Regions from separate parts of the Streptomyces sp. ISL-99 genome, predicted to be linked through region 1. Evidence: riboswitches for the same ligand, from Rfam matches in the RefSeq annotation. Region 1 holds a riboswitch; each other region holds the start of a gene.

What was found. Region 1 has a riboswitch for cyclic di-AMP ahead of J7E91_RS30860 (C40 family peptidase). Riboswitches for the same ligand answer to the same signal wherever they lie in the genome.
Positions count from the first base shown of each region.
Region 2: it holds a riboswitch for cyclic di-AMP, as region 1 does, so the genes downstream of both, J7E91_RS30395 (M23 family metallopeptidase) here and J7E91_RS30860 (C40 family peptidase) in region 1, are expected to answer to the same signal.
Region 3: it holds a riboswitch for cyclic di-AMP, as region 1 does, so the genes downstream of both, J7E91_RS10595 (transglycosylase family protein) here and J7E91_RS30860 (C40 family peptidase) in region 1, are expected to answer to the same signal.
Region 4: it holds a riboswitch for cyclic di-AMP, as region 1 does, so the genes downstream of both, J7E91_RS30515 (M23 family metallopeptidase) here and J7E91_RS30860 (C40 family peptidase) in region 1, are expected to answer to the same signal.

Region 1 is NZ_JAGGPC010000065.1:3,692-6,819, forward strand. Features, by position in the region: gene J7E91_RS30850 (ATP-dependent Clp protease proteolytic subunit) at 1-560, shown strand, start outside; gene J7E91_RS30855 (hypothetical protein) at 569-877, shown strand; cyclic di-AMP (ydaO/yuaA leader) riboswitch at 1,193-1,375, shown strand; gene J7E91_RS30860 (C40 family peptidase) at 1,379-1,852, shown strand; gene J7E91_RS30865 (VOC family protein) at 1,897-2,283, shown strand; gene J7E91_RS30870 (LysE family translocator) at 2,314-2,958, opposite strand; gene J7E91_RS30875 (LysR family transcriptional regulator) at 3,050-3,128, shown strand, end outside.
Region 2 is NZ_JAGGPC010000062.1:5,537-8,664, forward strand. Features, by position in the region: gene J7E91_RS30390 (DUF2332 domain-containing protein) at 1-586, opposite strand, end outside; cyclic di-AMP (ydaO/yuaA leader) riboswitch at 857-1,004, shown strand; gene J7E91_RS30395 (M23 family metallopeptidase) at 1,016-2,116, shown strand; gene J7E91_RS30400 (PrsW family intramembrane metalloprotease) at 2,222-3,128, opposite strand, start outside.
Region 3 is NZ_JAGGPC010000017.1:30,353-33,480, forward strand. Features, by position in the region: gene eno (phosphopyruvate hydratase) at 1-102, opposite strand, end outside; gene J7E91_RS10595 (transglycosylase family protein) at 397-1,104, opposite strand; cyclic di-AMP (ydaO/yuaA leader) riboswitch at 1,108-1,278, opposite strand; gene J7E91_RS10600 (transglycosylase family protein) at 1,547-2,533, opposite strand; gene J7E91_RS10605 (cytochrome P450) at 2,647-3,128, opposite strand, start outside.
Region 4 is NZ_JAGGPC010000063.1:13,690-16,817, forward strand. Features, by position in the region: gene J7E91_RS30510 (pitrilysin family protein) at 1-1,197, shown strand, start outside; cyclic di-AMP (ydaO/yuaA leader) riboswitch at 1,421-1,588, shown strand; gene J7E91_RS30515 (M23 family metallopeptidase) at 1,601-2,428, shown strand; gene J7E91_RS30520 (GntR family transcriptional regulator) at 2,607-3,128, shown strand, end outside.

The DNA of each region.
Region 1 (3,128 bases):
CGTACTCGAAGCTGCTCGACGAGCGCATCGTCTTCCTGGGGACGGCCGTCGACGACACCGCGGCCAATGACGTGATGGCGCAGTTCATGCATCTCGAACACGCCGCCCCCGACCGGGACATCTCGCTCTACATCAACTCCGCCGGCGGCTCGCACACCGCCATGACCGCGATCTACGACACGATCCAGTTCGTCACCTGCGACGTCGAGACGATCTGCCTGGGCCAGGCCGCGTCCTCCGCCGCCGTGCTGCTCGCGGCCGGCACGCCGGGCAAGCGCCTCGCGCTGCCGGGAGCCCGGGTGCTGCTCAGCCAGCCCTCCATCGACCGGCCCGTGCACGGCCAGCCCTCCGACCTGGAGATCGAGGCAAGGGAGTTGACGCGCATGCGTGAGCTGCTCACCGGACTCCTCGCGCGGCACACCGGCCAGAGCGTGGCGCGCGTCGACGAGGACATCGAGCGCGACAAGGTGTTCACGGCCGAAGCGGCGGCGGCGTACGGCCTGGTGGACCACGTCGTACAGAGCCGCAAGGCCTCCCTCACGTTTTCCTCGCCGAGGTGAATCCGCGCATGCTGCCGCCCGAACTGCCGCCGCTGCCCGCACTGACGCGCGCCGAGTGCGAGTTCGTCGACCGCTACCTCGAAGTCCTCGACCTGATGGGACGCATCAACCCCGCACGGGGCGCGGACACCTACGGCGCCCTGCGGGCGGCACAGGCCCTCGCCGGGAAGGCCGCCGCCCTGCGGGACGCGCTCGCCCTGATGCACGAACGCGGCGAGACGCGCGTGCATGCCGCCACGCTCGCGCGGGCCTTGCGCGTGCTCGACGGAGAGCGACGGGCGGGCCGCGTCACCCTCCCGCCGGTATCAGCGAGTTGACACACAGCCAGCCACCTACCCCCCATTGGCGTACGAGAAGAGCTCATCCAAACGGCGTAGGAAATACCTGAACAGCGGTACGGCCCAACTTGCGCAACCTGCCTACGCGCCAGGCGGAATTGAGCATTCCGCCGCTGGTACGGCCATCGCCGGGCACCCGCGCCCCGCGCCGCAAATTCCCCTGTCCACCCGAACGGGTCATCGGTGAGCAGCCTCACAAAACGCCGTTTCGGCTCGGAAATCCGGTGGTTCATGAGTCAAGATCCCTGGGACGACAAGCCCCCGCCACCGCGGCGGGGCGGTCCGGGCGGACGCTGAGTCCTGCCGCCGTCCCGGATGACTGGTCGACAGGAGTGCATCGGCAGGAGTGGAGGACCCAAGCAGTACGGGGTGACCGGAGACGGTCGTCCCTCGGGGTGAAGCCGCGTCACGCGGCCGGGCATCTTCGCCTGTCCGAACCCGACAGGTCATCCTTCACAGGCGGCTGACGAAGGGTTGCGCATGACCGCGCACAGGAATGTCCCGACCGTACTGTCCCGGGCCGGAGCCGCTTCGGCTCTCACCCTCGCCGCGATCGGCGGCACGATGCTGGCGCCGGGGGCCGTCCCCGAAGCACACGCCGCAGCGCACTCGACGAAGGCGCTCAACGTCGCCGCGTCGAAGAAGGGGGCCCCGTACAGGTACGGGGCAGCGGGCCCGAGCCGGTTCGACTGCTCAGGGCTGACGCTCTATTCGTACAAGAAGGTCGGCAAGAGCCTGCCGCGCACCGCCCAGGCCCAGTACAACAAGACCCGGCACATCTCCGCCTCCAGCCGCCAGCGCGGCGACCTGGTCTTCTTCCACTCCGGGCGGAGCGTCTACCACGTGGGCATCTACGCGGGGAGCGGCAAGATCTGGCACTCCCCCAAGTCGGGGTCCGTGGTCAAGCTGGAGAAGATCTGGTCCAAGAGCGTCTGGTACGGCCGGGTGCGCTGAATTCTCCGCACAAACTGTCGATCCGGGAAGGTACGTTCGTCTCCATGACCTTCCTGAATCCGGTACGTCACATCACCTTCGATGCCCACGACCCGTACGCCGTCGCCGAGTTCTGGTCCCACCTGACCGGCTACAAGCTGCTGGACGCGCCGGGCGACGACGAGGTGCTGATCGATCCGGAACAACCCGAGGTGCCCGGACTCCTGTTCATCCGGGTGCCGGAGGGCAAGGCCGTCAAGAACCGCGTCCACCTCGACATCCAGCCGCCGCGCGGCACGCGGGATGCCGAGGTGGAGCGGCTCGCCGCGCTCGGTGCGCGGATCGTCAGCGACCGTCGCACCGAGGACGGTCTCGGCTGGGTCGTCATGGCCGACCCCGAGGGCAACGAGTTCTGCGTGGAGCGCAGCGCTGAGGAGCGCGGGCTCGTCTGACGGGGTGCGGGGTGGCCCGCGGTCCGGCGGTTACGCGGCCGCCGTCACCGGTCCTGCCAGCAGGGCCACCCCCAGCACGACGAGCGCGATCCCGCTGACCGCTTCCACGGCGCGGGCCGCGCCCGGCCGCCGCAGCCAGGCGCCGAGCCCGTCCACCAGCAGGGCCACGGCCGGGAACCACAGCAGCGCCAGTACGACGACGATCGTGGCGAGCAACAGGGTCCTGGGCAGCGGCTGCTGGTCCGCGGGCACGAACTGGGGAAGCAGACTGAGGAAGAGCACCGGCGCCTTGGGGTTGAGCGCGTTGGTGAGGAAGCCCTGGCGCAGACTGCGCCCGGTGCCGCCGGCCGTTCCCCCCTCCGGCTCCGGTTCCTCCTTCCGCGGCGGCGCCGGGCGCAGCGCGGACCACAGGGCCCGGTAGCCGAGGAAGAGGATGTAGGCGCCGCCGAGCAGCTGGATCGCGCGGAAGAGCGCCGGCACGGCGACCAGTACGGCGGCGAGTCCCGCCACGGCCAGCGCCGTGTGGACGAGGAGCCCGCCCGCGACCCCTACCGCGCACGCCACCCCGTCCCGGCGGGATGCCAGTGCGTTGCGTACGACGACGGTGAAATCCGCGCCGGGCATGGCGACCATGCCCGCGGCGACGCCCGTGAAGGCGACCAGCTGTGCGTCCATGCCCTCCAGCCTGGCCGCTCCAGGGCTTTAGCATGTACTTGCGATCTTCTGGGTCTGCCTAAAGGAATGCTTAAAGAAGAGGGACCGCCGGATGTACGACCCGACCCGGCTCGCGGCGCTGGTGGCGGTCGCCGAGGCCGGTTCAATCACGCGGGTCGCCGCGCGCCTGG
Region 2 (3,128 bases), on a different contig from region 1:
TCAGTGACTGGAGCCAGCGGACGTCCTCCTCGTCGGTGGGGTCGAGGGGGTTGAGGTCGATGCCGGCGCGCCAGGCGATGTCCGGGAGCGCGGTGGGCAGGGGCGCCGGGCCCTCCGTACGGCAGTCGAAGGTGACGGGGGAGCTGCCCAGGACGGCGCCGTCGTTGTAGCGGTAGGCGTAGCGGTCGGGGTGGAGGCACAGGCCCGCCGATGCGCCGACCTCGATGAGGGCGAGGGGCTGGGGGAGCGTGGCGAGGAGTGGCAGCAGGGTGGCGCAGCGGGCGGGCTCGTTGGTCTGGGTGAAGCGGGCGAGCATGACCTCGCGTACGTCGTCCCAGTGGGCCAGGGTCCAGTCGCGGAAGGCAGCCCACTGCTCGTAGGGGCCGCCGAGGTGGCGGACTGCGGCGAGGAGGAGGTTGGGCTGCTGCTTGTTGCCGGGCGGGAGGGCGGCGATGTGGGCGCAGAAGTCCTGGTCCTCGCTGATGCGGGCGGTGAGTTCGGCGTACGCGGGGGATACGCCGCTTGCCTGCTGCTCGGAGAACTCGCGGTAGCGATCGGCCACCGACTGCGCGTTGTTGACGACCATGGGGAGAAGTTAGTCGTGCGACCGCTCGTGCGACGGTCATTGCGACGCTGGGTAATCGCGACACACCGCTGCGCATAACAATTGACGAACCGTCATGGTGTGGATGTTTCCTGAGGGGTGGTCAATTTGTCCGGCCGCGTTCGCCTGTGTCCTGATTGGTGCAGGTCAAGACCCTTAACGATCAACTGGAACAGCTTGGAAACCGGAGCCTCTGTCTATTAACGTTCGATAACGCAGCGCGGTCGTCCCAGTCGTCGCAAGAGACGACACCGTGCGCACGCGCCGAATCCCGCAAGGGAACCGGGGAACCACGTTCCTTGGGGTGAATCGGGCCGCTTCGTACCCACGGAGAGGCCCGTAGGAGACCTTCCTGCTCCGAACCCGTCAGCTAACCCGGTAGGCGAGAAGGAAGGAAAGGAGCACGCCTCCGTGGCGTCCAACAGGCCTGCCCCCGAAGCCACCCTGCCCCCTTACGGGGCGCCCGCCACCACCGGGAACCACATCGGCGCGGAGGGGACCTGGGGGGAATGGAATCCCACTGAGGATTCCGTCCGGCCCGTACGCGGTCGTCACCGCGTCGCCAAGCAGCGCGGCGGTCTCGGCCGCAGCTCCACCGTTCTCGGCGTAGGCGTCATCGCCGCGGTCGGCGCGGGAGGCATCGCCACCGCGCAGGACAAGCCGGCCATCTCGATCTCCCTTCCCGACGTGATAGCGGACTCACTTCCCGACGCCAAGTCACTACCCGGTGTCGGCTCTTTGATGTCCGACGACGCGGAATCCGGCTCAGGTGCGCAGGCGGGCACGGCGAACGAAGCGGTCATGGCGGCCTCCCCGCTCACCACCGCGGGCGTCACCACCGCCGACGCCCAGCAGGGCACCACCGACGCCGGCGAGGCCCTGCGCGCCCGCATCCTCCAGCAGGCCGAACAGCAGCAGGCCGCCGCCGACGCCGAGGTGAAGGTGGCCGCCGAGAAGGAGGCCGCCGAGAAGGCCGCGGCCGAGGCGAAGAAGCAGCAGAGCGCGGCCGAGGCCAAGGAGGCCGAGGAGAAGCGCGCGGCCGAGGAGAAGAAGCGCAAGGCGGAGGAAGAGGCCGAGCGCAAGGCGGAGGAGCAGCGGCTCGCCAAGCTGGCCGCCAGCTACTCGCTGCCCACCTCGTCGTACACGCTCACCTCCACCTACGGCCAGTCCGGCTCGATGTGGTCCTCCGGCCAGCACACCGGCCTCGACTTCGCCGCCCCGACGGGCACGCCGGTCAAGGCCGTGCACGGCGGAACGATCAAGTCCGCGGGCTGGTCGGGTTCGTACGGCTACCGCATCGTCCTGGAGCTCCCGGACGGTACGGAGGTCTGGTACTGCCACCTCTCCTCGATGACCGTCACGTCCGGCGAAGTCGGTACGGGCGACGTCATCGGCCGCGTGGGCGCCACCGGCAACGTCACCGGGCCGCACCTGCACCTCGAGGTGCACACGCCCGGCGGGGCCGGGGTCGACCCGGCCGCGTGGCTGCGCGGCAAGGGCCTCTCCGTCTGACGGCCTGTCCGCACAGCTATCCCACAGTCCCCGGCAGTCCTGGCGCCCGCCCCCCGCGCCCAGGGCTGCCGGTCTGTTCGGGGTGCGTCGTCGCCGCCAGGGCGGCTATTGCTGCCGGTACGGGTTGTACGCGGCGTAGTCCTGGTGCGGCGGGGGGCGCTGGGACGGGGGTGGTCCGTACCCGTACGGCTGCCCGGGCGGTTGCCATGGCTGTTGCCACGACGGCGGCCACGGTGGCGGCCAGGGCGGTGGGACCCGCACGCGGCCCGTGGCCCGCGCCGCGTACTCCAGGGCCGGTCCGGCCACCTCCCTGCGCTGCCACAGATGGTGCAGCAGCTCCTGCTCGCGTGCCGTGAAGTCCGGGCCCAGTGCGCCGCGGTGGGCGCGGTGGCGCAGGAAGGCGAGGGACGTGGCGAAGGCCTCGTACTCGGCGACGGCACGGGCGGCGGCCCGGCCCGAGGCGCGGCTTCCGGCGCCGCCTCCGTACGTACGGGCCGCCGCGCCCCGCGCCAGCGAGCGGGCCCGCATCGAGGAGAGCGCGAGCGGCTCGGCGGGCTGCAGCCAGCCGGCGGTGGCATAGGCGGGCAGCTCGGCGGCTATCGTGCGCAGCTCGCGCTGGCGCGTCCAGACCACCAGCCAGGTCAGCAGCGCGAAGGCGGGGACCATGAAGACGGCATACACGAGGTAGAAGCCGTACCCCCCGAAGACCGCCGAACCGTTCCACAGCGCGTGCATGCCCATCGCGAGCGTCAGACCGAGCAGCGGCAGCGCGATACGCCGCCACCGCCCCCGGCGGCGCGGCGGCGCGAGCGCGGCGAGCCCGAAGCCGATGCCCGTCAGCACGGTGAACAGCGGGTGCGCGAACGGGGACATCACTACCCGTACGAAGAAGGTCGCCGCGGTCACCGACGAGAGGCCGGAGGCGCCCGCCTCCTGGTCCTCCCCGAAGGCGTTGCCGAGGTAGAGGATGTTCTCGGTGAAGGCGAAGCCGGTCGCCGTGAACCCGGCGACC
Region 3 (3,128 bases), on a different contig from region 1:
GGTGCTGCCGTCGTCGAGGCCGACCTCGACCTCGACCGTGGGGTTGCCTCGGGAGTCCAGGATTTCCCGGGCTACGACGACGTCGATGGACGGCACGAGCATCTCCTTCTGGGATGTGACGCTAGGGGTGCAGGGTCACTTTGGCCTTGCGACAAGAGCCTAACCGGCTCGGGGGCATCGGTCGGCCGTTCGCCCGCCCCCTGGGACAAGAAGAGGTCCGAATACCCGCAATAGCGGACGTAACTCTTGGGGGGAAGCTGCCACGTACTGGGACTACTGGGCAGTAGCCGAACGCGGAAACCCCGGCCCGGCGCGCACGGGGGAAGCGCGCCGGACCGGGGTGCTGGGGGGTGCCGCGGCGCCGGCCGGAATCCGGCCGGGGCGCCGCGGGCCGGATCAGCTGAGGTGCAGCTGCTGACCCGGGTGGATGACATCGGCGTCGCTGACGATGTCCTTGTTCAGCTCAAAGAGCTTCTCCCAGCCGCCCTTGACCTTCTTCGCCTCGGCGATCTTGCCGAGGGTGTCGCCGGCCTTGACCTTGTATTCGCCGTCGCCCTTCTCGATCTTGGCGGGGGCGGGGGCAGGGGCGGCGGGCTTCGCGGCCTCGGCCTTGGTCTCGGCCTTGGGCTCGGCACGGACCTCGCTGCGCGAGGCGGGCTGCTCGGCGGCGCGCGGGGCGGCCTGCTGCGTGGAGGAACCGGACGAGGTGTCGACACCCGGGTCGACACCGTCGTTGGTCAGACCGCCGGCGCCGGCGCAGGCCCAGGCGCCCGGGCCCTGCATGTCGAGCAGCTTCTCGGCGGTGGCGATCTGCTGTGCCTTGGATGCCTTGTCGGCGGTCGGGGCGTACTGCGTGCCGCCGGCCGCGGCCCAGCTGGAGGCGGAGAACTGCAGGCCGCCGTAGTAACCGTTGCCCGTGTTGATGGACCAGTTGCCGCCGGACTCGCACTGGGCGACAGCGTCCCAGGTCTCGACGGAGGCGGCGGAGGCCGAGGTCGCGCCCATCAGCGGGAGGGCGACAGCGGCGCCGGCGACACCGGCGAGCGCGGCGAGCCGAGTGGCCTTGGACGGGCGGCGGTGCTTGGCGTTGCTGGAAAACAGCATGCGACATCTCCTCACCGACGCCTACGAGGTGAGCTGTCGGGTTCGGGCCAAGTGAGTGCCCGGCGCGCGACCTGCGTCGCGCGGCTTAACCCCAAGCCGGTTCCGTCCGTCTTTCGACGTCCGGGCCCGGCGCCTACCTGGGTCCCCCGCTCCTGCCTACGGCGCTTTACGCGTCAGTTCCCCCCGGCCGCCGGCAGGATTCGGCGTGACGGTCGACGGGGCCCGCGGTGGCGAGCGGTTCGACCGTAAACACATGAACCCTTGATGTTCAAAAAGGCTCATCAGGGAGATATCGCCCTTCCCGACCCTTGCGCGGTCCGCATCTGCGCAGGTCAGAGGCGGCTCGGCGGGATCGTCCGGGCCACGCAGGCCAGTTGAGGCAAAGAGACCCTTGTCTCACTTACTTCAACCAGGACATAGCGGCCCGAACTACCCTCCGAAATCACCCCAGATCGAGGCTCTGGCCAGGGAGGATGAGGTCCGGGTCGGACCCGACGGTCTCCTCGTTGGCGGCATAGAGCGCCGTCCAGCCGCCGCGTACGCCGTGGGCGTCGGCGATGGCCGAGAGGCTGTCGCCGGTACGGACGGTGTACGCGCCGCCGTCGACACCTTCAGCGCCCTCGGCACCCTCGGCGTCCTCGGCCTTGGCTGCCTCACGTGTCGGTCCGTCACCTCGGGAGGCATGGCGGCCCGATTCACGGTCGATGCCCGTTTCACCGGATACGGCGCCGGCGCCTTCCCGAGCCTCTTCGCCGCGGTGCTTGCCCTTGGGGGCGCCCTCCCCGGTGGCGGGTGCAGCGGTCTCACCGGCAGGCGCGCCAGGGGTCTTGGCGCCCTCGGACGGCGTCCCGGACTCAGGGGGAGCCGTCGGATCGGCGGACTTCGCCGTCCCGTCGGCCGCACCGGTCTCCGCGCTTCCACCGTCGGCCCCGGCGGGCGTCTCGGCCGACTGCGGGGTCTCGGAGCTCCCGGGCGTCTCGGCCGGCGTCTGGCCCGGCGCCGGCTCGGCGGTCGCGCCACCGTCGCCCGACGCGGCGTCGTCGCCCTCCGCGTCACCCTCCGTCAGGCCGGAGATGAGCGCGCAGCTCGGCCACGCCTGCGGCCCTTCCTCCGCAAGTACCTTTTCGGCCACCTGGATCTGCTGGGAGCGGCTGGCCAGGTCGGCGCGCGGCGCGTACGCCGTACCGCCGAACTTCTGCCAGACCTCCGGGGAGAACTGAAGTCCGCCGTAGTAACCGTTGCCGAGGTCGGCGCTCCACGTGCCGCCGCTCTCGCAATCGGCGACGCGGTCCCAGGTCGTGGCTTCGGCGGCGTTCGCGCCGGTCGCGCCGAGCAGCGGGATGGCGATGGCCGATCCGGTTACTCCTGCCGCGACGACGAACGCTGGAGCCTGACGGGGGCGGCGGTGTCTACCGTTCCCGGAGCGCATGCGGTGGGCCTTTCGAGTGACGGCTGAGGTTGACGGTGAACGTAGCGGTACTCGATCGTTTGTTACAAGTCGATGCAGCGCAGATCACGTGAAGGTCTCGATGTGACACAGCGTCACTTCTTTTCGGTGCCGAACTCGACCGGCAGGGTGCGCAGTCCGCGCATGATGAGACCGCCACGCCACCGCAAATCGTCAGGTTCTACCGCGAGTCGCAAGTCCGGAAGGCGTCGCAGCAGCGTCGCGATGGCGGTCTGCCCTTCGAGGCGGGCCAGCGGGGCACCGAGGCAGTAGTGGATGCCGTGCCCGTAGCCGAGGTGCTGATTGTCACGGCGCGCGAGGTCGAGGGTGTCCGGCTCGGTGAAGCGTTCGGGGTCCCGGTCGGCGGCGGCGAGTACGACGAGTACGGGGTCGCCGGCGGCGATGTCCTGGCCGCCGAGGGCCAGCGGCTCGGTGGCGTACCGCCAGGTGGCCAGCTCCACGGGCCCGTCGTAACGCAGAAGTTCCTCAACTCCGGTGGCAAGCAGTGCCGTATCCCCCTCACCCAGCGCGCGCTGGAGGCGCTCGCGCTGCTCCGGGTTGCGCAGGAGCGCGTACA
Region 4 (3,128 bases), on a different contig from region 1:
GGTCTGGACGGCGTCGCGACGATCATGGCGCGGGCCTTCTCCGAGGGCACAGACAAGCACTCCGCCGAGGAGTTCGCCGCCGAGCTGGAGCGCTGCGGTGCCACGCTCGACGCGTACGCCGACCATCCGGGCGTCCGGGTCTCCCTGGAGGTCCCCGTCTCCCGGCTGCCCAAGGCGCTCGGCCTGCTCGCCGACGCGCTGCGCGCCCCCGCCTTCTCGGAGAGCGAGATCGAGCGGCTGGTCGCCAACCGGCTCGACGAGATCCCGCACGAGACGGCCAACCCGTCCCGCCGCGCCGCCAAGCAGCTCTCCAGGGAGCTCTTCCCGGCGAGCTCGCGCATGTCGCGGCCGCGCCAGGGCACCGAGGAGACGGTGGGGCAGATCGACTCTGCCGCCGTGCGGGCCTTCTACGTGGCACATGTGCGCCCCGCGACCGCCACCGCCGTGATCGTCGGCGACCTCGAAGGCACCGACCTGGACGCGATCCTGGCCGACACCCTGGGCGCGTGGAAGGGCGACACCGGCGAGGCCCGCCCCGTACCGCCGGTGACCGCCGACGACACGGGCCGTGTGGTCATCGTCGACCGTCCCGGCGCGGTCCAGACGCAGCTGCTCATCGGCCGGATCGGACCCGACCGGCACGACAGCGTCTGGCCGGCCCAGGTCCTCGGCACGTACTGCCTGGGCGGCACGCTCACCTCCCGCCTGGACCGCGTCCTGCGCGAGGAGAAGGGCTACACGTACGGCGTGCGCGCCTTCGGCCAGGTGCTGCGCTCCGCTCCCGACGGGTCGGGCGCCTCCATGCTGGCGATCAGCGGCTCGGTGGACACGGAGTCCACGGGACCGGCGCTCGAAGACCTGTGGAAGGTGCTGCGCACCCTCGCCGCGGAGGGCCTCACGGACGCCGAGCGGGACGTCGCCGTACAGAACCTGGTCGGTGTCGCGCCGCTCAAGTACGAGACGGCGGCGGCCGTCGCCGGCACGCTCGCCGACCAGGTCGAGCAGCACCTGCCGGACGACTTCCAGGCCCAGCTGTACGCCCGGCTCGCCGAGACGGGCACCGTGGAGGCCACCGCGGCGGTCGTCAGCGCCTTCCCCGAGGACCACTTGGTCACGGTCCTCGTCGGAGACGCGTCGCAGATCGAGGAGCCCGTCAGGGCGCTCGGCATCGGCGACGTGACGGTGGTCAGCGGCTGACCCGCCAGAGCCGATTGCGCAACTCGCCCCAAAGCGGGCGATAGAGGGGCCCCGGGAGTCGAAAGACTGCCGGGGTCCTTCTTGTATGTCCGTTTTGTTGTGGAGGTTGCCTGTCTGGCCTGTGGGGTGCGTTACAAAACGCCGTGTCTGTTTGGTGATTAAAAGATGTCCCGTTTAGCGTCTGTCCGGCTGTCCGTCAGCAGTGAGCCGCATCCGCGGCACCGGGCAGCCATCGCCGAGTCCCCGTCAGGCGCGAGCCTGGGGAGCCGGGGACCCAATCAGTCCCTGGGGTGAATCGGGTGTCCTCTGTGCGTACGTACGGAGGCGTCCGTAGGAGACCTTCCTGCTCCGAACCCGTCAGCTAACCCGGTAGGCGAGAAGGAAGGAAAGGATCAGCCACTTCATGGCGTTCACCCGTGCCACCGGGAAGCACCGTCGTCCGAGCCGCCTGACGCGCAGGAGCGCGAACATGGCCGGCGTCGCCGCCCTCGCGACCACCGGCGTCATCGGAGGCCTGACCTCTCCGGCCCTCGCCGCCGACAGCGACATCAGCGCCGACGCGGCGCACGCCGTCCAGGACACCGGCCTGACCCAGGCCATCGTCATCGGCGACTCCCTCGCCGACCAGATCGCCGCCCAGGCCGACCAGCAGAAGCGCGCCGCCGTCAAGGCGGAGGCGGCACGCAAGGCCGAGGCCGAGCGGAAGGCCGAAGCCAAGCGCAAGGCGGAAGCCAAGGCCAAGGCCGAGGCGCGGGCCAAGAAGGAGCGCGAGGAGCGCGCGGCCAAGGAGCGCGCCGCCCGCGAGGCGGAGCGCAAGCGCCTCAATGGCTACACCCTCCCGGTCGCCGGCTCCGTGGTGACCACCGGCTACAAGACCGGCGGCAACCTCTGGTCCTCCGGCAGCCACTCCGGCGTCGACTTCCGCGCCGCGTCCGGCAGTTCCGTCGTCGCCGTCGGCGCGGGCACCGTCGTCGAGGCCGGCTGGGGCGGGGCGTACGGCAACAACATCGTCATCAGGATGAACGACGGCACGTACACGCAGTACGGCCACCTGTCGTCCCTCGGCGTCTCCGTCGGCCAGAGCGTCGCCTCCGGTCAGCAGATAGGCCTGTCGGGCTCGACCGGCAACTCGACCGGCCCGCACCTGCACTTCGAGGCCCGCACGTCCCCCGAGTACGGCTCCGACATGGACCCGGTCGCATACCTGCGCGCGCACGGCGTGAACGTCTGACGGTCCAGGCACGCTCAGTCGTACTGAAGGCCCCGGCTTCCGCGCCGGGGCCTTCAGTATGTCCAAAAGCCGCCCATGAATTCCGGCACCCCGTCGGAAATCGAGGAATGCTGCAATAGAGTCACCGAACAGGCGTCGATCGACCGCGTTTCGCGGGGATTAAGGCGGAGGTTCGGTCATGCGCATTCCCGCGCAATCGGTATGCACGGCAATCCGTGACGACATCGTTTCCGGTGTGTTCGCGCGGGGCAGCAGGCTCACCGAAGAGCTGCTGGCGCGACGTTACGGCGTCTCCCGCGTCCCGGTGCGCGAGGCCCTGCGCACGCTGGAGTCCGAGGGGTTCGTCACCACCCGCCGGCACGCGGGCGCCTGCGTGGCCGAACCCACCGAGCGGGAGGCCGCCGACCTGCTGGAGGTACGGACGCTGCTCGAACCGCTCGGCGCCGCCCGCGCCGCCCAACGGCGCACCGAGGCCCACCTCAAGGTGCTGCGCGGCCTGGTCAGACTCGGCCAGGAGCGGGCCCGCCGGAACGAGGGGGAGGACCTGCGGTCGCTGGGCAGCTGGTTCCACGAGACGCTCGCCCAGGCGTCGGGCAGCCCCGGCCTCACGGCCCTGCTCACCCAGCTCAGGCACAAGATCGCCTGGATGTACGCCGTCGAGCAGGCCGCCCGGCCCGCCGAGGCCTGGGCCGAACACGGC